2 regions of the Marinococcus salis genome follow, and region 1 is predicted to be linked to the other one. Evidence: riboswitches for the same ligand, from Rfam matches in the RefSeq annotation. Region 1 holds a riboswitch; the other holds the start of a gene.
The links. A riboswitch is a leader RNA that binds a small molecule or an ion and turns the genes downstream of it on or off. The one in region 1 is predicted to bind glycine.
Positions count from the first base shown of each region.

Region 1 (15,403 bases):
TGGCTGGGTGGCCACAGGCAGCCTGATCGGCGGATCTCTTCCGCTGATCACCAAAAAAATTAAAAAAGGCCTGATTCCAGGTGATGAGAAAGGCAAGAAGAAAGACAAAAAGAAAAAGTCTAAAAAACCGCGTTACATTTTAAACAAAAAAAGTACGCCGAAGAAACTGGCGAAGCAGAAAAAGCGCCTGAAGAAAAAAGCAAAAGGCAAGCTGCCGAAAAAGCTGAAGAAGTAATGATATTTCCTCCCGGATCCGGGAGGTTTTTTTATGAAATTTTTGAGCAAAAGATAGTTTCAAATGTGTAATAAGCGTATATAATTAATAATGAAAATACCATTACTTTCGGATAAGGAGGAATGCATGATGGCAGATTTAACACCTAATCGCCGTAATCGTGGGTTTTTCCCGGATCTTTCTCGTGGTTTTGGATTTGGAGATTTGCTGAACGACCGTTTCTTTGAACCTTTTCAGGACATGAATAAGTTTAAACTCGATGTCCGGGATGAGGACAAAGAGTACGTGGTGGAAGCGGAGCTTCCGGGCTTTCACAAGGAAGACATCCGGGTGGAATACGAAGCACCGGTGCTGTCCATCAGCGCTAAACGAGAGGAAAAGCAGGATGTCAGCCATGATGATTATGTCCACAGGGAGCGAAGCTACGGAGAATTCCGGCGGCGGGTGACTCTCGACAACGTCAAAGACGACGAAATACAGGCTTCTTTTGATAACGGGGTACTGAAGCTGCAGCTGCCGAAAGAAGAAAAACGCTCCATCAAGAAAAAACAAATCGATATTCAATAGAAATATTACAATCATAATGTAAAATTTCATTTCCGTGTTTAAATACGTTGAATGCCCTCGTATTACCGCGTTAAATGATTTATTTCAAGAGGAAATGCCCACCTTCATTTCGAAGGCGGTAATCTGATTGTAATATTTTGTGACAAATTTTGGTGTATAAGGCGTCAAATATATGCTTATGAAGTTTTAAAGCAGGCCATTGGGCCTGCTTTTTTTACATAAAAAGAAAGTTTATTAAGAGGAGATTACATCTAAATTAATGCTATTGATATTTTCAAGCCCCAGCGTCATAATCGGTAGCGTTGTGTTTGAGAGAAAGCACATAAGTATTTCGGCAATCAACTACATTAAACAATCAACCTATCCACGCAGTATTGACGTAAAGGTAAGTAATCATATAGGCAAACAGGTCATTGGGCATCGTCATTAAGGCGAAAAAAATATCTTTACCTCGGAGGTTGAATTAATATGATGAAAAAAACATTATTCGGAACAGCAGTTACAGCAGGTGTCGTATTCGGAGCACCACAGGCAGCAGACGCATCTATCAGCGACCACGGCCAAATGGAAAGAGGAGACGTTAACTCTTCTGTAGCAGCACTGCAGGACACGCTGAAAGAAAAAGGCTACTTTAACGGAAACACAGGCTCTACGTTCGGACCAAGAACGGAAAGCGCGGTTAAAGACTTTCAGGCAGACAACGGTATCTCTTCTTCTGCGGGCGACTACTTCGGCGTAGCTGGCCCGGAAACACAGGCAGCACTTGGCGGATCTTCTGATTCTTCCAGTGATTCCAGCGAGGAAGTAGCAGGCGAATCGACCTCTGAGTCCTCCGACAGCAGCAGTGAAGGCGAAACCATGACGATGGAAGCTACGGCGTATACAGCTGATTGTGCAGGCTGCAGCGGTATTACTGCCACTGGCAAAAACTTAAACGAAGATCCTAATGCGAACGTAGTCGCTGTTGACCCGGACGTAATCCCACTCGGTTCCACAGTGAAAATCGAAGGCATGGGTACGTATACAGCAGCTGACACAGGCGGTGCAATTAATGGCGACCGCATGGATGTCCATGTGCCAACCAAATCCGAAGCTTATTCCTTCGGCCGTCAGGACGTTGAAGTAACAGTAGTCGACTAATAATAGGATCAGGCAAAAATCCTCTCCAAAGCTGGAGGGGATTTTTTTATTTCTAAATTCCAATGATGACTGATATTAAAAAGCAGTTAAAACACTTATAATATGAAAGAGGTAAAGTAAGAAATTAATTTTGTTTATAATTATAATTGTTACTCCGGAGGAAAAAAGATGATACATATCGAACAGGCCGGGCCTTCGCACGTTTCCGGCATCATTTCTGTCTGTACGAAAGCTACGTGGGCCACGTACCGGGGGCTCTGCAATGATGATTATCTCGAGCGGGTGTGCCGGGAGTTTTATAATGTTTCCAGAGTGCTCGATGAAGTGAAGCATACAAGCCTCGATTGGGGCGGCTATTTTTCGGCAGTGGAGAACGAAATAGTGATTGGTGCTGCGGGTGGTGGTATGACAAGGGAAAAGGAATCCGAACTGTACGTGCTATATCTGGATCCGGACCGCCGCAATGAAGGGGTCGGCACCATGCTGCTTGAAGCCGTAACCCGGCAGCAGAAGCTCCTCGGGGCCGAGGAACAATGGGTGTCGGTCCAGAAAGGCAACCAGCTCGCGATTCCGTTTTATGATGCAAAAGGCTTTACGTACGAAGGAGAGCGTACCGGATATGCCAATACGGAGGATGAAGATTACATATCGCTCCGGTACAGGCGCCTTATTTAAATAGAAGAAAAACGGCTGCGATTACAGCGGCCGAAGGAGGAAAACAATGCTTATCATGCTTATGGTGCTGGGCTTCGCCGGTGTACTGACAGCGGTCAATTTCATTCCTAACCGCCGGGTGCGGAAAATTTCCATTTACAGCAGCTATACGTTGTTTCTCACAGCGCTCGCTGTGTTGACGCTTGGCTAGCCACGGTCCAAGCGTTTCAGTGTACCGAATGTAACTGTTTTGGTTATAATTAACAGTAGAAATGGAGGAATGACATATGAAAGCACTAGTAACCGGAGCAACAGGCAAATTAGGATCCAAAGTCATGCAGGCGCTGCTGCGGAAGATGCCGGCCGACCAGCTGGCCGTCAGCGTCCGGAACCCGGGTAAGGCAAACAATTTGAAGGAAGCGGGCGTGGACGTGCGCCGCGGCGATTTTGACGACCCGGAAAGCCTGGACGAAGCGTTTGCCGGTGTGGACCGCCTGCTCATTATTTCAACCGACGGGGACAACGACACAAGAATTCGCCAGCACACAAACGCGGTGGAGGCAGCCGCCCGGGCCGGCGTCTCCTTTATTGCCTATACAAGCATTGGCCATGCGGAAAGCAGCACGATGTTTTTGGCTCCACCGCATCGAGCCACTGAAAATGCAATTATTGAAACCGGTATTCCATACGCGTTTTTGCGAAACAACTGGTACCTTGAAAACGAAGTGCCAGGCATTCAGGGAGCCATGAACGATGCGCCGTGGGTTACGGCTGCCGGAAACGGCCGGGTAGGATGGGCGCTGCAGCTCGACTACGCGGAAGCGGCGGCGGCCGCTCTCGCCGGAGAAGGGGAACAGCAGTCGGTATATGAGCTTTCCGGACGGCCGCATACCCAGGATGAACTCGTTGGCGTGCTTGAAGACGTGCTTGGAAAAGAAATTCCGGTGCAGCACGTGGACGACGATGAATATGCGGAAATTATGAAGGAAGCCGGTATGCCGGAGACGGTTGTACCGATGCTCGTAAGCATTCAGCAGGGCATCCGCAGCGGTTCGCTCGATGTCGAAAGCGATGATTTTGAGAAGCTGCTTGGCCGTCCGGCCACGCCGATGCATGACGCGCTCGAGCATCTTGTGCGGACGCTGCCTAGCGATTCTTAATTACCACCACACCTTAAGCCGTACGCTTTTGAAGCGCGGGAGCTGATCGCAGCCTCCCGCGCTTTTTCGTGAAGAGGGAAAACGCCGCACACCCGCCGATGACAATTGCACTGCCGGCTGCCTGCGGCCAGGTCAGTTGCTCCCCAAAAAGCACAAAGGCAAGCAGGGCGGTAAACAGCGGGTTAAAGTTTAAAAACAGCCCGGACGTTGTCGCTCCCAAATGCTGTACGCCGATCCCCCACAGCACCATGCAGACAATCGTAGCGATGATGCTTAGAAACAGCATCGAGCTGATAAACACGGCATCCACCCGGTGGATGGGCACCTGAAAGCCATTAATGGGAAGCAGCAGCAGAACACCGAACAGCCCGGAGTAGCAGACGGACATCATTGGCGAAACGAAGGTGGTCGCCCAGCGGCTGCAGATGGAGTAAAGCCCGAAGACGAGCACCGCCAAAAGCATCCATGCATCGCCGGAGGCAAAAGAAAAGCTTTCAAGGCGTCCTTCTGTCACGACAAGCAATACGCCGGCAGTGGAAATAAGCATGGCGGCAATTTGCGCGCCGCGCAGCCGTTCGTGTAGCAGTATCGCTGAAAACAGGGCAATCGACAGTGTATTCATCGTCGAGATAATGCTTATGTTGGTAGCGTTCGACGAAGCAAGTGCAGCGAACTGCAGAATGTTAAACAGGGCAACGCCTGTGATACCCATCAGAAACAGCGGCAGAAGCGCTTTTTTGCGGGGCAGCAGGCGTTTTTCTGTAACCAGGAGGACAGGCAGGAGGCATAATGCGGCAATCCCGTAGCGCAAAATGGTGAGCGTCACAGGTGACGCGTAAGCGGTAAGGCCTTCGCCGACGATAAAATTGCTTCCCCAGCAGAGGCTCGCAAGCAGCAGTAATCCGGCGTATTTCATGCGTTATTCCTCCCTGTAGTGTTGTTTGGAATAAATGTATCATGTAAAATGAATGGAAGAAATATTATTCTCTATAAATGAATATATTCAAAATGATATTAATTTATTTATGGGAAAACAGAATTTGTTTTTGTTTGTGTGGTTAGAAAAGTGCTGAAAACGAATATTCTTCGGGAGGGAAACGCATGCTTGATGAAGTGGATGTACATATTCTCGATTTATTGCAGACGGAAACAAGGCTCAGCAACCTGGAGCTGTCCCAGCGGGTAAGCCTTTCCGCCCCCGCTACTCATGCACGGGTAAAAAGGCTCGAGCAGGACGGCTACATTGATTCCTATACGGCGATCCTAAACCAGGAAAAGCTGGGGTACGACCTGCTGTGCACGATATTCATGAGCACAAGCATTCACCAGACGCAGCAGATAAACGAGCTCGAGCGCCACTTATCGGCGATGCCGGAGGTCATGGAGTGCTACTGCATGACCGGGGCGTTTGATTATATGCTCAAAACCATCCACCGTGACCGTAAGGAGCTGGAGGCGTTCATCCGGGAGTTAAACCAGCTCGGAGTGTCCCAGCTGCAGACAAGCATTGTTCTTCGGGAAGTGAAAGCTTCTACAGTGCTTCCGCTTCGCAAGTAAATCCGGCAGAAGGCCTTTACCGATTTATTCAAAAACATGCAGGTTTCCGGCCGGCGTTCACCCGTAAAGTGGACGGTATACATGGCGCAGCGTCACGAAGAAATAGAAGCTATTGCTGAAAAATAAGTAAACACGATTCAATCCATCAGCGCAACGGAGGAAGTTCATATGCATACCGAAGATTTTATCAGTATTATGATTCACCAGACCGATTTGAAATTAACCAGCTTTATAAAAGAAGAGCTGCGGGTGTTTAACCTCACCCCCGAGCAGAATCTCATTATGATGCTCCTCTGGGAGGAGGACGGGCGTACGCAGAACGACATCGCCCGGAAGCTGCAGAAGGACAAAACGAATGTGGCCCGGATGGCTTCCCAGCTCGAGAAAAAGCAGTTCGTGCGCCGCGCCGCGGGCACCGAAGACCAGCGGGCGGTGCAGCTGTTTATGACAGACGAAGGCAGGGAGCTGCAGGAAAAGGTGCGTCCGGCAGCGGAGCGGTTCAACGCTGCGGTAACAAAGGGCATCAGCCGAAACGAGCTGACAGCGCTTGAACAGACGCTTGCTAAAATAAATAAAAACGTCTCCGAAAGTCTGCGGGAGGAATAGAAAGGCCGCTGAGTAGATTCTTTGCAGGACAAAAAGATATATGTTGTACTAAAGAAGCAGGACAGATGAAGTAAATATATTTTTTTCAGGAAATAGTTGCTATGCATACTAAATTCAAAAAGGAGTGCTGTTGATGGAACGTAACCAGGACCTGTTTCAACGCCGGATTCGTGATAAGTGGACGGTGCAGTACGAAGAATTCGGTTTTCCCTCCATCCAAAAGGGATGGGTGCTGCCGGTGGACCGGTGGAAAGAATTTGATCCGTTCATTTTAATGGCCGAAGATTGGTTTAAGAAGGGTACTTTTCCCGATCATCCGCACCGGGGATTTCAGACGGTCACCTACGTGGTGGATGGACGGCTCGAGCATATTGATAACGGCGGCGGCCGCGATATTCTCGAGCCCGGTGATGTGCAGTATATGAATGCCGGGTGGGCCGCGAGGCATGCCGAAGACGGGGTGGAAAATGACATTGCCCATACGCTGCAGCTGTGGCTGAACCTTCCCAAAGACAAACGAAACACGGAAACCATTTACCAGAACGTATACGGGGAAGAAGCCCCGACCGTACAAATTGATGGCGGGTATTTAAAAATCTTTTCTGGAAGCATTGCTGGTGAAGAGGGGCCGCTGGACTCCCTTGTGCCCATCACGTTAACCGAAATTAATTTATCGGAGGGCGCTGAATACGTGCATCACCTGCCGGAAAATCACAATGCCTTTATATATACGCTCTCCGGCAGTGCTGACGTTGCAGACGGAACCGTCAATAAGCACGATGTGGCGACGCTCACTTTCGAGGAGGACGGGGATCCGCAAGCCCTGTCTACGCTACGAATTAAATCAAACAAACGACGCACGAGACTGCTCGTGTATTCCGGCGAGCCGATCCGGGAGGAAATTGTGCCCTACGGTCCGTTTGTGATGAGCAGCATGGACGAAATTAAGCAGGCGTACCGGGACTTCCATCAGGGAAAATTCGGACCGCCGGCAGAATAAACTGGCGTAAGCGGCATTTAAAACGAAGGAGATGAAGCAGGATGGACGTGCTGACAGCCATTCATTCACGTCGCAGCAATGGGCTCGTTACAGAAACCGTGGTGCCTGAGGAAGTTATCACGAAAGTACTGGAAGCCGGGACCTGGGCTCCGTCGCATCATAAAACAGAGCCGTGGCGGTATTTCGTCATGACCGGAGACGGCCGCAGGCAGCTGGGAGAAACAATGGCTGCCATTGCCGCGGAAGGGATGACGCCGGCAGAAAGGGAAGAGAAACAGCAGAATCTTGAGAAGCAAAAAGACAAGGCGCTGCGGGCGCCGGTGGTGATCGCCGTGGCGGCCGAGCCTTCAAGGGAAGAGCGGGTAGAGACACTCGAAGAGTACGGAGCAGTCTATGCGTCAATACAAAACATGCTGCTTGCCGCTCATGCGCTTGGCCTGGGGGCGTTCTGGCGCACGGGAGCCCACTGCTATCACCCGAAAATGAATGCCCTGTTCGGGCTCGGTGAACAGGCAAAGGTGCTCGGGCTGATCTACCTCGGCTATCCACTGCGGGACATGAAAGAAGGCAGACGGAGGCCAGTAGAACAGGTGACCACCTGGATTACGGAAAAATAATGGTTCATACAAGAAGCCAGGCAGCGGAATAAGACCGCTCCCTGGCTTTGTTATTTTTCATCATGTTTTTTATTCAGCTGCTGGCGCAGGTTCAAACGCTGCTGCACATACTCCCGCAGAGAAATTTCCTTTTGGATCCACTGCTGTTTTAACGCATTAAGCTGGTTTAAAAGGTGATGTTTATTCATACGTTCCTCCTGCAACAAGGTTTCATGGGTAGCTCTATCCGGTTCCCGTTTGTTTCAAACTTCAAATTACGTGTGAAAATGAATGAAAATGGTGAAAAGAAAACTTTTGTAGTTTGAACATCAAATCCGCCTGGGAATACGGTAAGAAATACAAGCCAATGCGGCGGAAATGTCAGGAATCCATAAGCCTGCAACATAAGCCAAAAAGTACCGGTCAGGGAGACCTGCGTGCTTTTTGGCTTTTATTATAAAATATAAGAAGGTGAAATGGAATGAAAAATTATACTCATATCCTGGCTGCCCTTGATGTGCTCAATAATCCGAGTGTTGATGCCTTTGATGAAGCCTGCCGCGTTGCTGTCAAACACGAAGCCGATTTAACCCTGGCCTATGTGTTTCATTATAATGAATATTCGTCGCTTGGCTGGATGGATCCGATTGGGATCAAACGACTGTACGCAGAGGCCGAGTACCAGCTCGAAGCGTATCGAAAAAACGCCAAAGAAAAAGGTGTATCCAAAGTTAAATCCGTGCTGGACAATGGCGTACCCAAAAAGCGGCTGGTGAACCAGCTGTGTGAAAGGCTTGAACCAGATCTTATCATCGTCGGCCAGTCCGGTGGGAATGCGCTCGAGCAGGTCATGCAGGGGAACACTGTCACGAAGGCAGTGCAAAAGCATGCCCCGTGCGATGTGCACGTGGTCGACCGGGCGATTGCCTCCATTCAGCGGGCTCATGCAACTCCGCTCCAATAATCCAAAAACGCTCCGGAGATTTTGAAAATCAGCCGGAGCGTTTTACGTGCATTTATAAATTATAATGGTTTTTCTCGTCCCATTTTTGTTTAATGATCGGAAGGTCACTAACGGTGGTAATAATGAGTTCCTCATTGCGGAAGGAGTTTAAACTATTAAGCAGTTCGTCCTCCGAACAAAAATAAACGGGTTCCTGGCTGCCAAAGCGTGAACGGATATCAGCAGCCGTGCCTATGTCTACCTGATTTTTGGGGCGTTGAAGTACATATGCAAAATGGTCGATGGAAATGACCTCCTTCGAAAAGACGTATAGCAAGAATAGCACGGCGGCAGGGAAACAAAAAGCAGAATGCTCACAAACGGCGGAAAAGGACAATAATTTCATTTTTAACAACTGGAGGCGTCACCTGCTGCGGAACTTTGGATTATAGAAACAGAGAACTCCTAATACGAAGGCGGAGAAAGCGATGGCCCAATACATAAATATAATGCTGATGAGAGTGAGAGTACCGAACCAGATTTGAAAAAAGCGGCGTTCGTTCATAGCTGCACCTCATTTGGTTGAATGATATCGTTTTAGGGATTAAAAAGTACAGGGACGCTGATACAGCCGTTCGGCGGCTTCTCTGCCTGTTTTGGTCTGGGCGAGTCCTCCCTCGGCGGTTTCTTTCAGGCTGCCGGGCATGTCCCTGCCGATGGTATGCATCGTCTGGATCACTTCGTCACAGGGAATGCGGCTGGTAATGCCGGCTAATGCCATATCAGCTGCTGAAAAGGCTATGGAGGTGCCGATCACGTTTCTTTTTACGCACGGCACCTCGACAAGCCCGGCAACCGGGTCGCACACGAGGCCGAGCAGTGACTTCATTGCCATGGCCGTCGCGTGGGAAACCTGCTCCGGTGACCCCTGCTGCAGTTCTGTAATCGTTCCCGCCGCCATAGCCGTCGCTGACCCGATTTCCGCCTGGCAGCCGCCGGCCGCTCCGGAAATGAAGGCATGGTTCGCAAAAACGTAGCCGATGGCGCTCGCTGCGAACAGTCCCATTGTCAGTTTCTCATCGTCCATGCCGCGGTTGTCCTGAAGAGAGACCATCACTCCAGGCAGAATGCCTGCAGAGCCTGCCGTAGGAGTTGCTACAATAAGGCCCATTTTGGCATTGCTTTCCGACGTTGCCATTGCGGCTTCCATCGCCGTGCTGATAACTGGTCCTGATAGTGGGGCGGTATGCTGGTTATACTGATGCATGCGGTAGGCATCGCCTCCTGAGAGCCTGCTTTCCGTTTCCGCGAGGTCACCCAGCCCCTCCCGGACGGCCTGCTTCATTACCTGCAGCCGTTCCTGCATGCGCCCGAAAATCTGTCCGCGGGACGAACCGGAGCGATCCACTTCACGGCGGAGCATCCACTCACCGATACTAATGTCCTGGGCCATACATTCCTGCACAATACTTTCAATCGTGTCTTTCATCTAGATGGAGCCTCCTTTTTGATCCGGGCGGCGATGGATAAAATCTCCGAGCCTGTGCCCAAATTAATGCTGGTATGATATCCGTTAATTTCATAAATATAGGCTACACCGCCGCCAATGGATGCGCCGGTGACATGGACCGTCTCTGTGGCGGAAGCGGCCTGTAAATAAACAGTATTGGGGTGGCAGCCGCCGGGGGTGTTCGTGCAGAACCGGAAGTCGTAACGGAGGCTGCTGTCCTTTGCCAGAGCGTAGGCATTACGGACATTGGTATCGTGTGCGGACAACCCGAGCAGGCCGCCGAGGACAGCTTTATCCGAGCCGTGGCCCTGATAGGTGGAGGCGAGAGAGCCGTAGAACGTGATTGTCACGTCAGTGACGTCTCCCAGCCAGTCATGCACGAATTTTCCAATCGATACCACCCCGGCAGTATGGGAGCTCGAAGGACCGACCATCACCGGGCCGATAATGTCAAAGCAGCTGTCAAACTCCATAGCAATTCCTCCATATTCAAAATTGAAAGCGATTACAAAAAAGAAAAAAAGACAGAGAAGCGGCCTGGGGCGCCGTTTCTCTGTCTGTGAGCCTGAAAGATTTCATTCTTAAAAAAGAATTTTCTTCTTCGGCAGGTACGTATACCTTCTCCAGAGGTGCATCCTGTACTGGTCCTGGTACCTGAGAGTTTTTCCTTTCCGGCTGTTGGAGAGGATTGCTCCTTCGGTGCTGTAAAATACGTTTACAGACTCTCCCAATACATTCATCTGCGAAACCAATATTTGTGTTAATTTCAGTTTAAACATCCCTGCTGGAAAAGTAAACCTATTTTTGACAGCCGGATCTTAGCAATATACTGGAGAGAATCGGTGTAGAAAGGACTAAAGCAGGCGTACAGCTGTATTTAAGCCGTGAGTCAAAAAAATATAGTGCGGGCTTTTCTTTTAGGCCGTTATGGTTCATGATTTATTAGGAGAGAGATTTAATCGCCGTACTGTTTGTGAGTTCACGGAGAAAGAAGGAAAGGATTTATGCCTGGGAAAATAAAAGATATATTAATTATGCCGCAGGATTATAATAATCAGTCGCTGAAAAAGGATATGGCTGCGGGATTTACCATCTTTGTTATGATTGTCCCGCAGGGGATGGCCTATGCCGTGCTTGCCGGCCTGCCGACGGTCATGGGGCTGTATGCCTCTCTGCTTCCACTCATTCTTTATGCGCTGTTTGGCACGTCAAAGCATCTGGCCATCGGGCCGGTAGCGATGGCATCCATTCTTGTGTTTTCCGGCGTGTCCCTGTATGCAGAGCCGTCGACGCCGGAATACGTAGGGCTTGTGCTGCTGCTGACGGTAATGGTCGGAGTGGTGCAGGTCTCTCTTGGCCTGTTGAACGCCGCTGCGTTTGTAAAGTTTATTTCCCCGAATGTGATCAGCGGGTTCACGTCGGCAGTGGCGATTGCAATCGGCATGAGCCAGCTTGGCCAGTTTATGGGCATCAGCGTAGGCAGCCAGACACAGATTATTCCGCTGCTGCGGGATGTGATCGTGCATCTGCCGCAGATACATATCCCGACCCTGCTTGTAGGAATAGCCAGTCTTCTAGTGCTGATCGGGGGCCGGAAAGCAAAACGGAATTTACCGGTTTCCCTCATCGTCGTCGTGCTGAGTATTGCGGCGGTGGCGCTTTTCCGGCTCGATAACCAGGGAGTAAGCGTCGTCGGAAGGGTGCCGCAGGGACTCCCGGATTTTACCATTCCGGGCTTTAACCTGGCGGACATACAGGTGCTGGTCCCGACCGCGCTCACCATTGCGCTGATCGCGATGATGGAGACGCTTGCGATTACGAAAACGCTGAGTGATAAAAATGATTCCGGTATTAACCTGAATAAAGAAATCCGGGCGATCGGGTATGCCAATATAGCCGGGCCGTTTTTTTCCTCCTATGCGGTGACCGGCAGCTTTTCAAGAAGTGCGGTCAGCTACCGGTCGGGAGCGGCCTCCCAGGCGGCGATGATTATTACCGCAGCCGGTGTGCTGGTGACGCTTCTCTTTTTCACGTCTTTATTTTACTATCTGCCGTATGCGGTGCTTGCAGCGATTATTCTCGTTTCGGTCAGCGGCCTGATTAATATCCGGTCGTTAAAGGACGCCTTTCGCGTAAAGCCGGAGGACGGCTGGGTGTGGATCGTGACATTTGCTGCGACGCTTCTCGTCGGCATTCAGTGGGGGTTGTTAATCGGGATTGGCTTTTCCATCCTGCTGCTTTTGCGCCATATTTCCCGCCCGAATATTGTCGAAATCGGCTACGAGGAGGACACCCACAGCTATCTGGATCTGCAGCGGTTTCCGCACGCAAAGCGGGTGCCGGGCACGGTGCTCGTGCGGGCGGATACGCGCATTCATTTTTCGAATGTCGGCTATTTCGTGAAAATGGTGGAAAAAACGATTCAGGACCGCCGCAAAACGGAAGGCGGAGGACTGAAGGCCGCGATTGACATGTCCGGGGTGAACGACATTGATACTACGGGCATCGGCGCTCTGGAACAGATTATTGAAATGTTCCGGAGGGACCCAGGCGTGCAGGTATGGTTTGTGGAGCTGAAGGGTCCGGTCCGGGATCTGCTGCTGCGGGCCGGCTGGCAGGAAAAATACCCGGAAACGATTAAATACCAGACCCTCGAGGGCTTTCTGGAGCACGAAAGAAACGTACCGTTTAAGCCTCCCGAGGAGCCGAAGCAGGATTCCTGGGATTATATGATTTAACATGTGTATAGTTATGGATGAGGCTGGCAGGGAAGTCCCCGCCAGCCTGATTTGTGCTTCACCAGGATAAGGGAACTGCCTTTGAAAAACTGCTGTGCCAGGGTGCATAGCTATATACTACGAATTTAAAAAATTCGGAATAACTGTTTAAACCATAAACTACCCGGGTAAAAGTGAATAGATTTCCTAAAGGAGGTAACAGCATTGAGTAAAGACCGCAATAACGAACACGACGAAGAAAAAAACGACGATAAGCAATATAGGAATGAAGACGGTACGCTGACGACGAGACAGGGCCACCCTGTCCGGGACAACCAGAACTCGAAAACCGTCGGCAATCGCGGACCGACGACGCTTGAAAACTACGAGTTCCTGGAAAAAATCAGCCACTTTGACCGTGAACGTGTACCGGAACGGGTAGTTCACGCCCGTGGGGCAGGTGCGCACGGCTACTTTGAAGCGTACGGTTCCTTTGGCGATGAGCCGATTTCCAAATACACACGCGCAAAAATCTTCCAGGAGGAAGGCAAGCGGACACCGGCATTTGTTCGTTTTTCCACCGTGATTCACGGCGGGACCTCCCCGGAAACGCTACGGGACCCGCGCGGATTTGCCGTGAAATTTTACACGGAAGACGGCAACTGGGACCTCGTCGGCAATAACCTGAAGGTGTTTTTCATCCGGGACGCCATCAAATTTCCGGACGTTATTCACGCGTTGAAGCCGGATCCGGTCACGAACGTGCAGGACAGCGAACGGATCTTCGACTTTATGTCGCAGACGCCGGAAGCTATGCACATGCTGACGTTTTTATTCTCCCCGTGGGGCATTCCGGCTAACTACCGGCAGATGCAGGGCTCCGGGGTAAATACGTACAAATGGGTGAACGAAGACGGTGAAGCGGTGCTCGTGAAGTACCACTTTGAACCGATCCAGGGCATCCGCAACCTGACCCAGGAAGAAGCGGACAGCATCCAAAGCAAAAACTTCAACCACGCCACCCAGGATCTGTACGAAGCCATTGAAGAAGGCAACTATCCGGAATGGGAGCTTCGCGTCCAGGTGATGAGCGACGACGATCATCCGGAGCTCGACTTTGACCCGCTTGATGATACGAAGCTGTGGCCGAAGGATCAATTCCCATGGATTCCTGTCGGCAAGCTTGTGCTTGACCGCAATCCGGAGGACTACTTCAACGAAGTGGAACAGGTCGCCTTTGGTACCGGCGTTCTTGTCGACGGCATGGATTTCTCCGATGATAAAATGCTGCAGGGCCGTACGTTCTCGTACTCCGATACGCAGCGGTACCGCGTCGGCGCCAACTATCTGCAGCTGCCGATCAACCAGGCGAAGAAAAAGGTCGCAACCAACCAGCGCGGCGGACAGATGTCGTATAAAGTCGATAACGACGAAGGCCAGAATCCACACGTGAACTACGAGCCTTCCACAATGAATAACCTGAAGGAAGCACAGATGAGCGGCAAGCCTCACACTCCTTATACCGAAGGAGAAGTGAAAAAAGAAGCCATCGACCGCCAGAATCCTTACCAACAAGCGGGAGAAACGTTCCGCAAGTTCAAGGAATGGGAAAAAGATGAATTAATCAAAAACCTCGTGGACAACCTGATTCCATGTAAAACGGAAATTCAGGAAGAAATGATTGCCCACTTTAAGAAGTGTGATGAGGAATACGGCCGCCGTGTTGAAGAAGGGCTGAAAAACAGCACCTCCACAGACGGCGCAGACCAGGATTCCACGCACGGCGGGCCTGCAGGCGCCACGAAAACGGAAGAAGGCGTCCAACAGGCTGAAGAGCATGGGATTCCATCGGATCCTTATTAATTCGAAGACAGCCTGAAACAATAAAAGCTGAAGCTGGAGATCATTCTCCGGCTTCAGCTTTTTAATTGTTTACGATTATTTATGAAAAGTATTTACATGTTCGAAAGCATATTGGAAGCCCTGGCGCGAGGTGCCCGGCAGGCGCCACTCCGGGCTCAGCACTCTGATCTTAATCAACCGCAGCAGGGTTTTTGGATCTTTCTGAAACGCTTCAATATCGAGGTTTCGGTGCAGATCAATGCGAAAGAAATCATCAGGTTTTTTTACATCCTCCTGGAAGGTGATACTGACTTCGGCTAAACGGTTGCGGCAGTGAAGAACAAACTGATACGAGCCAATGCAGCGCTGATTCTGGAAGACACTGCCGGAAAAACTGCCTGTATGGTCATCAGATGGAGGTTCTTCGTGTACAGCAGCCAGATCGAGTCGAAACATGGAAAGCACCCTTTCGTAAATTTAATGGTATTTACTCTTCATTGCTATCGGGGGAACTGTAAAACTTCTTTAGGAGAAAAAGGAGCTCTCATCAAGAAAGCAGTGATTATTGCATAAATCATACGCCGCCCACGGGGCTTTCAACACGGCTGCATCAGAAAGAAACCGGAGCGGTGTGCCGTCCATCGCAAATGGGTGAAGGGAGTGAAATAGTTTGTCGATATTGTTGTACATTTGAGGGCATGCTTCCTGGATGTACGGTGCTAAGCTCCCGGCAGTACCGACGAGCAGTTCATTGCCGTTAAAAATATAACCAAAAGTAGATGTGTGCATAAACGTTGGCTCCTTTATTATGCATTAAAAAAAGCCACTCCTATCCAAAGGATAGAAATGGCCCGAAAAAAGCATTAATTCTTTTTC
Region 1 is NZ_JBQOJB010000002.1:221,676-237,078, reverse strand. It holds gene ACTTK6_RS03035 (hypothetical protein) at 1-235, shown strand, start outside; gene ACTTK6_RS03030 (Hsp20/alpha crystallin family protein) at 365-802, shown strand; gene ACTTK6_RS03025 (3D domain-containing protein) at 1,271-1,942, shown strand; gene ACTTK6_RS03020 (GNAT family N-acetyltransferase) at 2,111-2,617, shown strand; gene ACTTK6_RS03015 (hypothetical protein) at 2,664-2,807, shown strand; gene ACTTK6_RS03010 (SDR family oxidoreductase) at 2,884-3,756, shown strand; gene ACTTK6_RS03005 (DMT family transporter) at 3,770-4,672, opposite strand; gene ACTTK6_RS03000 (Lrp/AsnC family transcriptional regulator) at 4,858-5,313, shown strand; gene ACTTK6_RS02995 (MarR family winged helix-turn-helix transcriptional regulator) at 5,482-5,919, shown strand; gene ACTTK6_RS02990 (pirin family protein) at 6,053-6,919, shown strand; gene ACTTK6_RS02985 (nitroreductase family protein) at 6,961-7,536, shown strand; gene ACTTK6_RS02980 (hypothetical protein) at 7,587-7,724, opposite strand; gene ACTTK6_RS02975 (universal stress protein) at 7,997-8,479, shown strand; gene sdaAA (L-serine ammonia-lyase, iron-sulfur-dependent, subunit alpha) at 9,063-9,947, opposite strand; gene ACTTK6_RS02965 (serine dehydratase beta chain) at 9,944-10,441, opposite strand; glycine riboswitch at 10,520-10,597, opposite strand; glycine riboswitch at 10,601-10,708, opposite strand; gene ACTTK6_RS02960 (SulP family inorganic anion transporter) at 10,973-12,706, shown strand; gene ACTTK6_RS02955 (catalase) at 12,911-14,548, shown strand; gene ACTTK6_RS02950 (hypothetical protein) at 14,624-14,983, opposite strand; gene ACTTK6_RS02945 (hypothetical protein) at 15,053-15,316, opposite strand.

Region 2 (15,403 bases), on a different contig from region 1:
CCTATGTACCCGGAGCCGTATTCGTAAATGAAAGAAGGACGGCTCCCCCGAAAAGCGGTGGCGGGACAGCCCTCCCTGGTCATTTTTCCTGTTCCTGTAACGGCTGCTCTTCTTCAGGGAACTGCAGGCCGATAATGTGTACATTCACCGCATCGATGTGAATATCAGTCATCCCCCGTACGGTCTGCTGAATATTTTCCTGGACCTGCTTAGCTGTGACCGGCAAAGAGCTTCCGTAGTGAAGCAACATGCTGATTGTCACCACTGCACCGTGTTCAGTAAATTCTACCTTCACGCCTTTGCCATATGATTTCCGGCCGAAACGCTCTGCTACATCATCTGCGATGCTGCCCTGCAGACCGTATACCCCCTCGACTTCAAGTGCGGCAATGCTTGCCACTACTTCAATCACATCCCGGGCGATCTCAATATTTCCCAGACTTTCTTTTTCTTCATCTATCGTAAGCAGCGTGTATTCGCTCACAGCGCTCCCCGCTTTCTATGCAGCATGATTTTATTCGTCCTGCTCCGCCTCTGCTTCTGCTCTTTCTTTTTCTTCCGCTTCTTTTTGCTTTTGGACGTACTCGTATTTATACTGGCGGAATACAGGGTATTCAGAAAGATTATCAGGGATCTTTCCCTTTTCAAGTAGAATCAATTTGACAATATCTTTGTTGCGGGCCATATGATATTTTTCTCCATACTCGTTTTCTTCAGCGAATTGTTTAATGCTTTGATAGTCTTCTTCCTGAATGGACACTGTATATTCATGGCCAGGTTCTCCGTACTCATGTTCAAAGCCTATTTCAAATTCCACGATCTGTATTTGGTCGCTTTTCATGTTGCGGGTCTGTTCAAGCACCGCTTTTGCGCCTTCCGTTAAATCATTCCATTCCATATAATAGCCTCTCTTTCCGTATTACCGCTCAAAATTCCATTCCATTATATCACGGTGTTTCTGCAATTTCACCGGTCCACAGCCGCCTGCGTGTATTGTTCAAGAAAAAACGGCCTCCCCAATGGCAGGCCGTTTGTTTTTAGGCACGGGAGGCGTATGCGCCGGTTCTTGTATCGACAACGATCCGCTCGCCTTCTTCAATGAAAATAGGGACCTGTAGACGGTATCCGGTCTCTACCACTGCCGGTTTGGATCCTCCGGACTGGGTGTTTCCTTTAATGCTCGGGTCTGTTTCTTTAACTTCGAGCTCTACCGTATTAGGCACTTCAACACCAAGCGTTTCTGTACCGTAGCTGGTAATAGACACTTCCATGTTTTCTTTTAGAAAGTTTAATTCATACTTCAACTGCTCGCTCGTCAACTCCATTTGATCAAACGTTTCCATGTCCATAAATGTATGCACATCGCCGCTAGCGTACAAGTATTGCATTTTCCGGCGTTCAATATGTGCATTATTTACTTTTTCACCAGCGCGAAAAGTTTTTTCCTGAATGTTGCCCGTACGCAGACTGCGAAGCTTAGAGCGGACAAATGCAGCCCCTTTTCCAGGCTTTACGTGCTGGAATTCGACAACTGTCCAAATATCGCCGTCTGTTTCAATGGTGAGCCCTGTTTTAAAATCGTTAACTGAAACCATAAACGTTCCTCCACTCTTCAATTGATCGATTATTACTATATCACAGCTGCCCGGTTTTTTATATGCAATCCCGGTTAATTGCCGACGATCGTGAGCTCTTTTGCAGAGTAGCTAAGCTTCCGGCTGCCGGTTTCGGTGATAAGAACGTCGTCTTCTATACGAACTCCTCCAAGCTCCGGCACGTATATCCCCGGTTCAATAGTAATTACCATGCCCGGTTCGAGCTCTACATCGCTTTTCGGAGAAACGCCGGGCTGTTCGTGCACTTCCATCCCAAGGCCGTGGCCGAGACTGTGGCCGAAGCGTTCACCGAACCCTTCTTTATTAATGTGATCTCTTGCAATGGCATCTGCTTCTTTCCCGGTCATGCCCGGCCCCACCTGCTCTACAGCTTTCATCTGGGCTTCGTAAACCGTCTGGTATATTTTTTTCATATCATCATTTGGTTCACCGACAGCGAGCGTTCTCGTGATATCCGAGCAGTACCCGTCCACGTAGGCCCCAAAATCAAGTGTCACAAGCTCCCCGTCCTCTATCACCTTATCGGAAGCGATACCATGGGGAAGGGCTCCTCTCCATCCGGAAGCAACGATAATATCAAAGGAAGAGCCCGCTGCACCGTTTTTTCTCATATAAAACTCCAGTTCGTTACTTACATCAAGCTCGGTCATATTCGGTGCAATGATCGATTTGATATGTTCAAACGCATCTTCAGCGATATTGACCGCTGTCTGCAGTTTTTCGACTTCCTCCTTTGATTTGTAGGCACGCTGCTTTTCTACGATTCCTGAAACCGGGGAAAGCGATCCGCTTAGTTTTTCTCTCATATCTTCAAACTGCGCATAGGTTACATGCTGCTTTTCAAACCCAACAGAGCTTACGTCCTCGCTTTGGGCAATTTCTTCGACCGTATCCCAGGCTGAGCCCTTCTGTTCGATAACATCGAAATCGAGCGCTTCATCGTTAGCCTGCTCTACGTAACGAAAATCTGTAATTAGGTGAGCCGATTTTTTTGTAATAATCAGCGTACCGGCCGAACCGGTAAAACCACTTACATAGCGTCGATTATAGGGGCTTTGTATAACAAGCGCATCAAGTTTTTTGTGCTCAAGCTCTTCCCGGATACGTGCTGTGATCTCATGCATTACCGACACCTCTTTTTGGATTAACTTTGCTTCCTTGTTTATCGTAACACAACGCGCGGTAAGGAAACAGACTTCGAGAAAGAGGTGGGCTTCTTCTATATATCACGTGTATTCTCATTAGATTATGGGAATGGTATTAATACAGTGAGAGAATGTTTAAAAGTAGCGCTTTCCATATCTTTATTGTAAAATTTAAGTATTAATTCAATTAACGCTTTTATCCACCCCACGCTTTAGGCCTCTGCAGAATCGTTGTCATTTCTCCGCATTGTTTTACAGCATTACTCAGCGGGTATGGAAATAAATCTTCTTATTAATCTGTACAAAGAATAGAAGAACACCTGGGCATTACTCATATATACTATTACATGTATTATGCACTCAGCTTTTTATATAACTACCTCTGGCCGCTGGTAACGCAAAAAATTTTTACGAAATGAGAGGTGTGTTCCATGCAGCAAGCGCTAAAAAACCCTATTGCTACTGTTGTGCTGGGACTTGCCATTTTAGGGGTGGGTTACCGGCTCGTAACAGATCCGCTCGGTCTGCTTCTCTACCTTGTTATTGGTGCAGCTATCGCTGTTGGTTTATATTTCCTTTTCACAAGAGTCATCATGAAGCGCGCGATGATGAACCAATACCAAGCTGGCTCTAATGCTGCCTCCGGTCGTCCCGGATCTGCAAAAGGAAATCAGGCGAAAAATTTTAAACAAGCCCAGAAGCAGCAGAAGAAAAAATCGGCTAAAAGTTCCAGTAAACGGCGTAACGAGGCAAACCTGAAAGTGATTCAGGGAAACAAAAACCGAAAAAAAGACCGGGCGTGACAAACGCCCGGTCTTTTTTTATTCATACGAGCGCTGGATGTCCCTCAGTGCCTGTACCCGCTCGCTGTCGTCTTCAAAATACTGCAGAACGTCTCCAATACGGTCGATGGCATCCCAGCTGAGATGGTGTTCAATTCCTTCTACATCTGCATATATTTTGTCCTCTTCCACCCCGATAATATGTAAAAACTTTTCGAGCAGCTCATGCCTGTAAACCAGTCGTTTACCTATTTTATTTCCTTTTGAAGTCAACACAAGCCCCCGGTACCGTTCGTAAATCAGATATTCCATTTTATCGAGCTTCTGAACCATTTTTGTTACAGAGGAAGGATGTACTTCCAGCGTTTCTGCAATATCTGATACCCTTGCATACCCTTTTGATTCGATCAATTGATAAATCCGCTCTAAATAATCTTCCATACTAGGAGTCGGCATCGGGACCCTCCAATAAATATGATAAAAACTGTTACACAAAAAAATTGGCTTTCTTTATTTTAACGAAACTATTTCTAAAAAACAAACCTTCTTTTTCTTATAATTAACCCTTATTTCTAATTTGCCCTCAGGAAATTTTTTTGTTCGATAATTAATTTCCTCGCATTTGAAGAGCTTTTCTTTTGTTCAACACTGCATTCTTGTACAATATAAAGTATTGAAGGAGGCAGCATTCATGAGCTATGTGATGTATAACGAATCCATTATTCCAAAAGAGGAAGCCGCTATTTCCTTTGACGATCGCGGTTATTATTTTGGCGACGGCATTTATGAAGTGATCCGGGTGTACAACGGAAAATTGTTTCTCCAGGAAGGGCATCTCGAACGGTTTCAGGACAGCGCTTCTAAACTCGATTTGACAGTCCCCTACTCCCCTGACACGATGAAGTCGCTTCTTCGCCGTCTGATTGAGAAAAACGGACTTACTACGGGATATGTCTATTTTCAGCTGACCCGCGGTATTCAGGCCCGGGATCACTTGTACCAGCGCGGAACAGCCCCGGTGTTAACCGGCTTTACGAAAGCTTCCGAAGTGCCATTTGCTAAACAGGCTGACGGCATAAATGTGTACGCCACAGAAGACATCCGCTGGCTTCGCTGTGACATTAAAACCATTAACCTGCTCGGAAACGTGCTTGCCAAACGGGCCGCGGAAGATCACGACTGTGCGGAGGCGCTTCAGCACCGCGGAGAGGTTATTACGGAGGGCTCCTCTACCAATGCCTTTATCGTTAAAGACGAAACGGTCATCACTCATCCGCAGAGCAACTATATTCTTGAAGGTATTACTAAGCGCTACGTCCTTCAGCTGGCAAAGCAGTTGAATATTCCCGTCGAACAACGCCCGTTTACTATCGACGAAGCCATACAGGCTGACGAAATGTTTATGACGAGCACTTCGATTGAGATCGTGCCCGTCCGTTCTATTAAAGGCTCATTTCAAGCCGAGTACGGAAACGATCCAGTAACGAAGGAGCTTCTTGGAGAATTCCGCCGCGAAGTCGAGCTGTTCGAATCCGGGGACACCCAGCCGCTTGTTACCTACAACTAATTGGCCGCAACATCCCTTATATAAACGACCGCCCCGGGGGCGGTCGTTTGTTTTTTAATTGAGGGAGAACATCAGCGCCTGAAATTCCACTCATCGGTCTCGTATCGTTCTGCTGCCAGCGCCTCTACTTCTTTCTCCTGATCCGCAGTTAGCTGATACTCTTCAAGGTCGGCATGCAGACCGTCGGCAAATCCTTCTTTAAAAGCACTCCTCAGATCTTCCAGCGTGAATGGTTTGTCTGTAAGCTCGTTGATCGCGACGGCTTTATTTTTAAAAGCCTGCTGCATTCTTTCCCGAACGCGCTCACTCGGATACTTAAACAAATCAAATAACTTGTCCTCATCCAGGTCCAGAATAATTGATCCGTGCTGCAGGATGACCCCGCGCTGTCTTGTCTGGGCACTTCCGGCAATTTTCCGGTCCTCTACGACCAGCTCATACCATGACGAGGCGTCAAAACAGTTAGCCGAACGGGGATTCTTTAACGAGTCTTCCTCCTCCTTCGTTTTCGGCACGGAAAAATAAGCATCCAGGCCAAGCTTTAAAAACCCCTGCAAAATTCCTTCCGAGAGTACCCGGTAGGCCTCGGTCACCGTTTCCGGCATTTCCGGATGATCTTCTGAAACAATAATGCTGTAGGTCAGCTCCTGATCGTGCAGAACCGCCCGGCCTCCCGTCGGCCGGCGCACAAAACCTACACCGTGCTTTTCCACTGCCTCCATATCAATATCCTTTTTTGCCTTCTGAAAGTAACCGACTGACAGCGTCGGCGGATTCCATCCGTAAAACCTTATCACCGGCGGAATTTGCCCTTCACTGTGCCACTGCAGCAGTTTTTCGTCGAGAGCCATATTATAGGCCGGCGACCGGTTGCCTGAATCTATAAAAAGCCAAGTATCTTTTGCCATTAACGTTCATCTCTCTTTCTCAATTTTTCCACTTCCATTGTAGCAGAGATCACTGCGTTCCATATATAAAAATGACCGCCCATTAATTAGAAATCTGGCAAAGCAACGGGGTTATGCGTTATAATTAATTTGCAATCGACCTGGAAAGAGGTGAAATAATATATATGATATTTGAATGGTTATGGGTAGTGCTCATTGCAGTATTAGTTTTTCTGATTGTACGCCGGTTTGTCGGACCGAAGGACTTAACTGCATTACCACAGGAAGATTTTATCAAAGGCTATCGTAAAGCCCAGCTTATCGATGTGCGTGAGCCGAAAGAATACGATGGCGGCCACATTCTCGGGGCCCGGAATATTCCCGTTTCGCAAATGAAGCAGCGGATGGTTGAAATCCGGGAAGACCAGCCTGTTTATTTATACTGCCAGTCTGGCATGCGTTCAAAGCAAGCCGCAAAGCTGATCAAAAAGCATAAGGGAAACCGGGATATTTACCACCTGAAAGGCGGATTTAAGCGCTGGACAGGCAAAATCAGTAAAAAGAAAAAAAGCGCATAATTAAAGGGACGAGCAGGCGCTGCTCTTCCCTTTTTGTGTTTAATTTTCCTTTTATCGTTATTTCATGGATTTGAGCGAGGTTTCAGTATTATACGTCAGTACCGGTTTTCGTGCTGCCAGCGTCTCATCCAGTCTTCCGACTACGGTAGTATGAGGCGCTTCCTGTACCATTTCCGGGCTCTCCTCTGCCTCCCTGGCAATTTCAATCATGGCATCTGCGAAGGCATCAAGCGTTTCTTTGGCCTCGGTTTCGGTCGGTTCAACCATCATGCACTCTTCGACATTAATCGGAAAATAAATCGTTGGCGGATGATAGCCGTAATCCAGCAGTCGTTTAGCTATATCAAGCGTTCGTACTCCAAGCTGTTTCTGGCGCCTTCCTGATATAACAAATTCGTGCTTGCAGTGACGGCCATACGGAAGGTCAAAATACGGCTCGAGCCGTCTCATTAAATAATTGGCGTTCAGCACTGCATATTCCGAAACTTTTTTGAGTCCCTCTGCACCCATCGTCCGGATATAGGTATAAGCACGTACGTTAATGCCAAAGTTCCCGTAATACGGCTTTACGCGGCCGATGGAATGCGGACGGTCTTTGTCCCAGTAGTACTTATCATTTTCTTTCGTGAGTACCGGCCCGGGCAGATAAGGGATCAGCTCTTTTTTTACGCCCACCGGACCGCTGCCGGGACCGCCGCCTCCATGTGGGCCGGTGAATGTTTTATGGAGATTTAAGTGTACAACGTCAAAGCCCATATCTCCGGGCCTTGTGATGCCCATGATAGCATTGGAGTTGGCTCCGTCGTAATATAAACGCCCGCCAGCCCGGTGAATCGTATCCGCTATTTCCATAATGTCTTCTTCAAACAGCCCAAGCGTGTTTGGATTCGTGAGCATAAGGGCAGCCGTTCTTTCGCCCGTAACTTCTTTTAGATGCTCAAGATCCACCAGGCCCCGGGCGTCCGTCCGGACCGTCACATGATCAAATCCTGCCACTGTTGCTGAAGCAGGGTTCGTTCCGTGCGCAGAGTCGGGGACGATCACTTCGGTGCGTTCCGTTTCACCGTTTGCTTCGTGAAGCGCCCGTATCAGCATCAGGCCGGTCCACTCTCCCTGGGCGCCGGCTGCCGGCTGCAGAGTGACTTCGTCCATGCCGGTTATTTCAGCCAGGGCCTGCTGCAGGTCGTGCATCATTTCGAGATTCCCCTGCACCTGAGTCTCCGGCTGATACGGATGCGTCGCGGCAAATCCAGCCATGCGGGCAGTTTCTTCATTGATCTTCGGATTGTATTTCATTGTGCAGGAGCCGAGAGGATAAAAACCAGAATCCACCCCGTAGTTCCGGTTCGACAGGGCCGTATAGTGGCGTACTAACTGGAGCTCGGACACTTCCGGGAGCGCCGGTTCTTCGTTGCGGATACTAGCCTCCGGCAAAATGTCACTTAGGCTTTGCTCAGGAATATTTGTTTCGGGAAGCGAATACGCTACCCGGCCTGATTTGCTCTGTTCAAAAATTAATGGCTGGTTAGGCTGTTTCATGTACAAGCACCTCCAATTGGTCGGCAAAGGTTTCAAGCTGTTCTCTTGTCCGAAGTTCGGTCACACATACGAGCATCTGGCCTTTTTTATCCGCTGAAACCTCCCCTAAATCATAACCGCCAATGATTCCATGCTGAAATAATTGTTCATTTACCTCCGATGCCGGCCGGCTGAGATTGATGACAAATTCATTAAACGACGGTGATTCGTGGACCACCTGTATTCCTTTTTGCTTTAGCAGCTGCTTTAAAAAGTGAGTACCTTTAATATTTCGTTCTGCTGTTTCCCTCAAACCTTTTTTACCGAGAGCTGTCATCGCTACAGAAGCCGCCAACGCATTCAAAGCCTGGTTCGAGCAAATGTTGGAGGTCGCTTTATCCCGGCGGATGTGCTGCTCTCTTGCCTGGAGGGTCAGTACGTAGCCGCGGCTTCCGTCTTCATCTTCAGTCTGCCCGACAAGCCGTCCGGGAACTTTTCGAATGTGTTTTTTGGTAGTCGCGAAAAAACCACAGTGCGGTCCGCCAAACTGCATCGGGATGCCAAGCGGCTGGGCGTCTCCCGCAACAATATCCGCCCCAAAGTGCCCAGGGGGCGTCAGTATGCCCAGGGACAGAGGATTAGCAGAAACAATCATTAAAGAATTTTCTTTGTCGGCTGCCTGTCTTACAGCCGCTAAATCTTCAATGGTTCCGTAGAAGTTCGGGTATTGTACGATTACTCCTGCGGTATCAGCATCGATCGTCTTTTCAAGCTTATCCAGATCCGTGCGGCCATCTTTTTCAGGAACAATTTTCACTGTAAGGCCGGGGCCTGCCGCATAGGTTTTCAATACATCGAGCGCTTCGGGATGGATGGTTTCTGATACTACAATGGTCCGCCGTTTCCCTCTGTTCTCACTCGCAGCCATCAGCGCTGCTTCAGCAAGCGCTGTTGGCCCGTCATACATTGACGAATTAGCGATATCCATTCCCGTAAGTTCACTGATCATCGTTTGAAATTCAAATATTGCCTGCAGCTCGCCCTGCGAAATTTCAGGCTGGTACGGAGTATACGCCGTATAAAATTCTGAACGCCGTAGCACATGGTCGACGACCGTTGGTATATAATGCTCGTACACCCCTGCTCCGAGATAGGATACACAGTCCTGCACGTTAGCGTTCCTGTCACTAAGGCGTTTCATTTCCTTTAGAAGGTCCGTTTCCCCAAGAGCCTTTGGCAGATCCATTTCTCCGGCAAAGCGAATATTTTCCGGCACATCTTCAAATAATTCATCGATGGCATCCACGCCAATTGTTTTGAGCATTTCTTCTTTATCTTCACCAGTGACTGGCAAATAGCGATAATCCATTTTTGACGCCTCCTCGTATTATTTTTTCCGTTTGTAAAAAGGCACAGCTGCCACTTTCGCCCGCTTGGCTTTTCCACGCACATCCACCGCTACCGCCTGATCCAGGTTGCTCCATTCGGCATTTAAAAGTGCGAGTCCTACGTTTTTTTTGAGCGTCGGGGACTGGGTGCCTGTCGTGATCCATCCTATTTCTGCTCCGTCATCATTTCGTACGCCGTATCCCGGACGGGGTATCGCCTTATCGACCATTTCAATACCGACCAGCTTGCGTTTCAGTCCTGCTTCTTTTTGTTCCTTTAAAGCTTCTTTTCCGATAAAATCATTTTCTTGCTTCAGTTTTACACAAAAGCCGATGCCGGCTTCAAGCGGGGTGATATCTGCACTCAGTTCCTGTCCATACAACGGCAGCTTCGCTTCAAACCTCAGGGTATCCCTTGCGCCAAGTCCACAAGGGACAATGCCTCTGCTTTTTCCAGCTTCCATAATAGTCTCCCAGCAGTAAAGCGCATCCCCGGAGCGGCAGTATAATTCAAATCCGTCCTCACCGGTATAGCCAGTTCTTGATATAAGAACGTTTCCTGTTTCTCCGATAGAAGCACTGGCAGCAAATCGAAAAGGCAGTATTTCTGAAAGAGATGCGTCGGTTACTTTCTGTAGTATCGTTTCCGCCTCCGGGCCCTGCACCGCAATTAATGCTGTCCTTTCTGAGATATCCGTGATGCTTACGTTTTCCGTCCCGTGCCGGCGAAGCCATTCGAGGTCCTTCTCAATATTGGCTGCGTTTAAAACAAGCATGTATTTTTCTTCTTCGAGCTGGTACACGAGCAGGTCGTCAACTGTGCCGCCATTTTCATAGCACATAGCGGTGTACAGCGCTTTGCCGGGCTCCAGGTTTTTTATGTTATTTGTGAGCATGTACTGCAGAAAATCAGCAGCCTCTGGACCCTCTACGATCGCCTCGCCCATATGGGAGACGTCGAACAGGCCGGCTTTTGTACGAACCGCTTCGTGTTCGCTTTTGATGCCCGAAAACTGAACTGCCATTTCCCAACCACCAAAATCGACAGTTTTAGCTCCGTATTTTTCATACACTGAATACAGCGGAGTTCGTTTTAGTTCTGCCAAAGAAATCACCTCGTTTAATTATTTTTTCTGAAAAATCAAAACAGTAAAAAACAAAAAAAGACAGAGCTCCCATGAATTATGGAAGCTCTGTCCTATAACCAGAAAGTTTCTCCTTTCCGCAATGCAGAAAGAGTGTCTTCGTGGGTGGCTTCAAAAGAAGCGCTCTCCAGAGGAGCGTCCAGTAAGAGTCTGTTTGCCTGAGAGATTCACCTGTTACGGTTTGCTCCTTCGGCGCTGCCTGGCAGTCTCTCCCCTTACCATCATCCGCGCATTATATGTACGTTCTTATTTGCTCATATTTTATCATTAATTCATATAAAAACCAATGCTAAAAAAAATGAAACCGAACATTTTCAATAAAACCATATTAATTATTCGTATGTATGTGCAGATCGGTTATTTCTTCCGGGAAAAATATTGTTTATACTAAAGACAGTATACTAATTGGAGGGAAACTATGAACTGGAAAACAGCTACCGCTTGGACCACTGCAGACAAACTGCTATGTTCTGTACGATAATGATAAAAACGCTGTTATTATTGACCCGGCCGGTGATGCCGATAAACTGCTCACCTTTCTCCAGGAAAACGAGCTTCACCCCGTAGCAATTCTGTTAACACACGCCCATTTTGATCATATTGGGGCGCTTGATACTGCTCGGGAAGCATACAATATCCCGGTTTATCTTCACGAACAGGAAAGTGACTGGCTTGAAGACCCTCAGAAAAACGGTTCGAGCCGTATGATGCCAGAGGCTGCATTTACCACGAAGCCTGCCGATCACTTGCTGCAGTCAGAAGGAAGGCTTCAATTTGGCGGTTTTGAATTTCAATGGCTTCACACACCGGGGCATTCCCCGGGAAGTGTTTCCTATTGGCATAAAGAAACTAACACAGTATTTTCTGGTGACGTGTTGTTTTCAGGCGGGGTTGGCCGGACCGATCTCTACGGCGGCGATATGGATACACTGTTAGCCTCCATACACGAGCAGCTGCTTGACCTTCCTGAAAATACGGTTGTAGCCTGCGGCCACGGCCCCTTTACAGATATCGAAACCGAAATGAATTCCAATCCGTTTATTAATGGATTTGGTGCATAATGTGATAAGGACCCCTGTTTTTAAACAGAGGTCCTTTTATAATATATTACAGTGTTTGAAATTATCTTGAGCCCGGCTCCCTGTTTTCATCTGAATACTAAGATGCCCGTTACTCTGCTTCTTCCATCCATTGATATACGTGTTCATGCAGCTCTTGTTCCGTTTCTCCGCCTTCAGCCGGGTGCTCTGCTTCAGCCATCGGTTTTACCGTATATTGGTCTTCAGGGCCCGGAACTACCTGAGTAAAGTCAACGTTTGGGTTCGTTATGTTTATTTTTTCCCCGTCTTTTTCTATATCGAATGTTGCAATGCCGCCTGTATCGGTATAGTCCGTATCCTGCCCGGAATAAAAATTACCAAGCGAATAATAAACCAGCGTCTCATTGCCTTCTTCGCCCTCCACCCATTCCATCGGCTGAAGCACGTGAGGATGGTGGCCAAGAACTACGTCCACTTCCAGATCTGCAAGAAACTGAGCCAGTTCTTTCTGTTCTTCATTGGGGAGTCTTTCGTATTCACTTCCCCAGTGCATATTCACTACCACAACATCCGATTCATCTCTCATCGCTTCAACGTCTTCCTGTATTTGTTCCTTATCAATTTTCTGAACGACATAATCGTGCTCCTCCGGAATCGAAATGCCGTTCAACCCATACGTATAAGATAGAAAACCAATATCAACGTCTTTCACGTTTACGATACGCTTGCGCTCTGCATCCTCTTCGTCTTTATATACCCCTACGTAGTCCATGCCAATCTGCTCATAATGATTAATCGCGTTATTTACAGCTTCCATTCCGCGGTCGAGTGTATGGTTATTGGCCCCGGAAAGCATGTCCACTCCGGCATCCTGAAGATCATCTACAATCGCGTACGGGCTGTTAAAAGAAGGATAAGCTGACAAGCCGAGCTCTTCCCCGCCAGGGATCGATTCCTGGTTCACAATCATATAATCCGGTTCCTTAAGCATGGGCGTAACTGCCTTCAATGCCGGCGTGAAGTCATACTCTCCGTCTTCTTCCATCCTTTTATATACGCGTCCATGCAGCAGCACATCCCCAGCTGCTCCAACCGTGACGCTCTCATCTTCCTGTTTTTGCTCCTGTCTTTCAGTCTCTTTTTGTGTCTCTGAATTTTCGTTTTCCTGCGCTGATTCTTCCCCGGTGCTGCAGCCGCTCAGAACAATAAAACCAACAGTTATGCCTGCATAAAATTTTCGCATGAGTCCCTCTTTTCATTCAAATAGAATTACTAGTCGAAATATACTATAAGTTTACTAATAACTTCATAGAAATTGAAGGGGTTTCATAGCTTTTCATGGCTGCCGGGGAGAAACGTTTTTTCTTCCACGGATAATTAGTATTCCCAAAATACATAATAGCGGTACAATCACCCACCATTCCTGAGTAAGCAACGGATAGGAAAAGTTTTTCGTGGCCACTGGGTATAAAAGCTGGGTGCCATTTCCAAGAAAGTCAATCAGCATAGAGCCCGCCCCCAGCGTAACAAACGCAGCCGCCCAGGCTTTAGGAAATCCTCCACCCAAGGCAGGGCGAACAACTGCAGCGAGCGCCGCAGCAATAAACGGCATTGTTAAAAGCGTATGAAAGATATAGTTGCCAAATAATTTTGGAATATCAGGCACTAGTACTATCGCCCCGAATGCCATGATTTTCAGGCGATCTGAACTGATTAACCACGGGCTTCCGTAAAATATATACATTATCGCTGCACCAGTCAGCAGGTGAAGCAGTGTGCTTGGTACATGTTCAATTAAAATTTCAATCACAGGCGGTCCTTCTTTCTGCTGGAGATGATTGTTTTATTCACGGTTTTTTATTTTCATAAACTTTATCCGGGGTGCTCTAATTCACCAGGTTGGATTATACAGCTGTCAGGGTATGAAAAGAAAAGCACACAATTTATTTTCAGGAGTGATTTATAATGATTTCCGTGGAAAAACCTTCTGCACTCAACCGGGCGAGAAAGAAAAAAGTTGAGGCAATGAAGGCTGAAGGAGACTTTGCCAGCCAGTTGAAAACCATTCTGGTTTTTCAGCACATGGATAAGCACTCAGCTGATAAAATGGACAACAGCTTTCGCCCGAAAAAAGCTATTTTTGCTCTTACCGGGGAAAAAATGTCCTTAAAAGACATAGCTTTTGTCATTAAATTAAAAGGATTTAACGGCCTTTATCGTTTGTTTTCCGCTTATAGTACTGTTTCTCATACAAATGAGTCTGGCGAAGCAGTCGTTATTTTTCAGCGGCGCCGTTAATGGAGACTATATAAAAAAACCAAATCCGTCTTTTATTCTTGCCTAAGCACAGCATACGGCCAATGGTTTGTATAGACAAACCGTTACCTGCTTCCATATACTATTAATAGGTGAATAGACAGAAAAAGCGGGGCCTTTTTGTTTTTCCTGTCGAATTTTAAATTTCTACATATTACAGAGGAGTGGGTAGTTTAACGCAAGCACCGTTTCGAGCGGAACATGCTGGGAATTTCCTTCGTCCGGAGCGACTTAAAAAGCCCGGTAACGGTATTCAGATGGTGAATTAAGCGCCGAAGCACTATGGGCCGTTACTGCAGGAAGCTGAAAAACATACGCCGCTTGAACAACCCGGTTTAAGCCCGCAGTGCGGCTTTGCTTCTACCGAAGAAGGTAATATTTTTACAGAAGAAGAGCAATGGGCGAAAGTACGCCACGTCGTTTCTCTTGCCGAAGACGTCTGGAATTAAGTATTCGGAAAAGAAGCCGGCGCCCCGGCTTCTTTTTTTATCACACCCACGAAGAGTAATGATTTATCTCTTCGCTGCGTTCGAATGCATAAATCTTTTCTGGCATTTATCACGGTCCCAATATTATAATTTCAGTAAGTATAAAAAAGGTGGAAGATAAAATGGTGATGGAAAGAGATATGGAAGCAATCAGGAAGCTGTTGATCGACTTGAAGGAGCAAAAACCCGGCTTCAGCCTGACATCCAAAAACGAAGAAACCGATTATTACATGTATTTGCTCACCGAAGGAGGCCTGATTGAGGCTACCCGCCACAAAACATTAAGCAAGCAGGTAACAAGCTATCACAATATTAAAATCACTTTTGCCGGCCATGATTTCATTGATGTGGCCGAGGATGAGGATATTTGGAACAGAACTCAGGAAAAAGCCATGGAAAAGGGCTGGTCAATGTCCAATATCCCTCTGACCGTTTTGACTGACCTACTTAAAACTACGCTCTACCAGCATTTAAGCAATGACTGACAGGCAGAATTAATCACAACTAATTTCTTATGTTTCAGGTTTTCTCACATAGCTCTCTTTAAGCCCCCTGGTTTATCAGGGGGCTTTTTTCATTTGTATACCCTGGCAAATGCTTTCACCTCCCTTTCTTTGCTTATTTACCTTCCACAATTTTTTAATTCTATTACCCACTGAAAAATTGGTACATTCTTCTTGCTCAATTAAAATCATACTGTTTTTTCGCTATTTTAATTTGTAACATTACGTTCGCGTTATTGGAAATATGACTTAGGAAAATACTTTTTATCTCTTTATTAATAAGGGTTTTTTAATATTACACATAATTTTTCATATATTTCAGAATGCTTAACCTTGTTACGTTTGCATTACATTCGTCCTATTTAACTTGAAAGTTTTTCTGCTTCAAGTTAAATTTACAAACATGCGACAGGCTAATTCACCATACGTA
Region 2 is NZ_JBQOJB010000003.1:78,814-94,216, forward strand. It holds gene ACTTK6_RS03760 (Asp23/Gls24 family envelope stress response protein) at 80-484, opposite strand; gene ACTTK6_RS03765 (hypothetical protein) at 515-898, opposite strand; gene efp (elongation factor P) at 1,038-1,595, opposite strand; gene ACTTK6_RS03775 (M24 family metallopeptidase) at 1,670-2,740, opposite strand; gene ACTTK6_RS03780 (hypothetical protein) at 3,193-3,564, shown strand; gene mntR (transcriptional regulator MntR) at 3,583-3,999, opposite strand; gene dat (D-amino-acid transaminase) at 4,235-5,110, shown strand; gene ACTTK6_RS03795 (lipoate--protein ligase family protein) at 5,182-6,018, opposite strand; gene ACTTK6_RS03800 (rhodanese-like domain-containing protein) at 6,183-6,575, shown strand; gene gcvPB (aminomethyl-transferring glycine dehydrogenase subunit GcvPB) at 6,633-8,114, opposite strand; gene gcvPA (aminomethyl-transferring glycine dehydrogenase subunit GcvPA) at 8,101-9,462, opposite strand; gene gcvT (glycine cleavage system aminomethyltransferase GcvT) at 9,481-10,587, opposite strand; glycine riboswitch at 10,673-10,759, opposite strand; glycine riboswitch at 10,763-10,851, opposite strand; gene ACTTK6_RS03820 (MBL fold metallo-hydrolase) at 11,076-11,687, shown strand; gene ACTTK6_RS03825 (CapA family protein) at 11,797-12,909, opposite strand; gene ACTTK6_RS03830 (metal-dependent hydrolase) at 13,003-13,476, opposite strand; gene ACTTK6_RS03835 (hypothetical protein) at 13,632-13,964, shown strand; partial or broken gene ACTTK6_RS03840 (5-methyltetrahydropteroyltriglutamate--homocysteine S-methyltransferase) at 14,291-14,431, shown strand; gene ACTTK6_RS03845 (DUF2513 domain-containing protein) at 14,593-14,955, shown strand.
Region 2: it holds a riboswitch for glycine, as region 1 does, so the genes downstream of both, gcvT (glycine cleavage system aminomethyltransferase GcvT) here and ACTTK6_RS02965 (serine dehydratase beta chain) in region 1, are expected to answer to the same signal.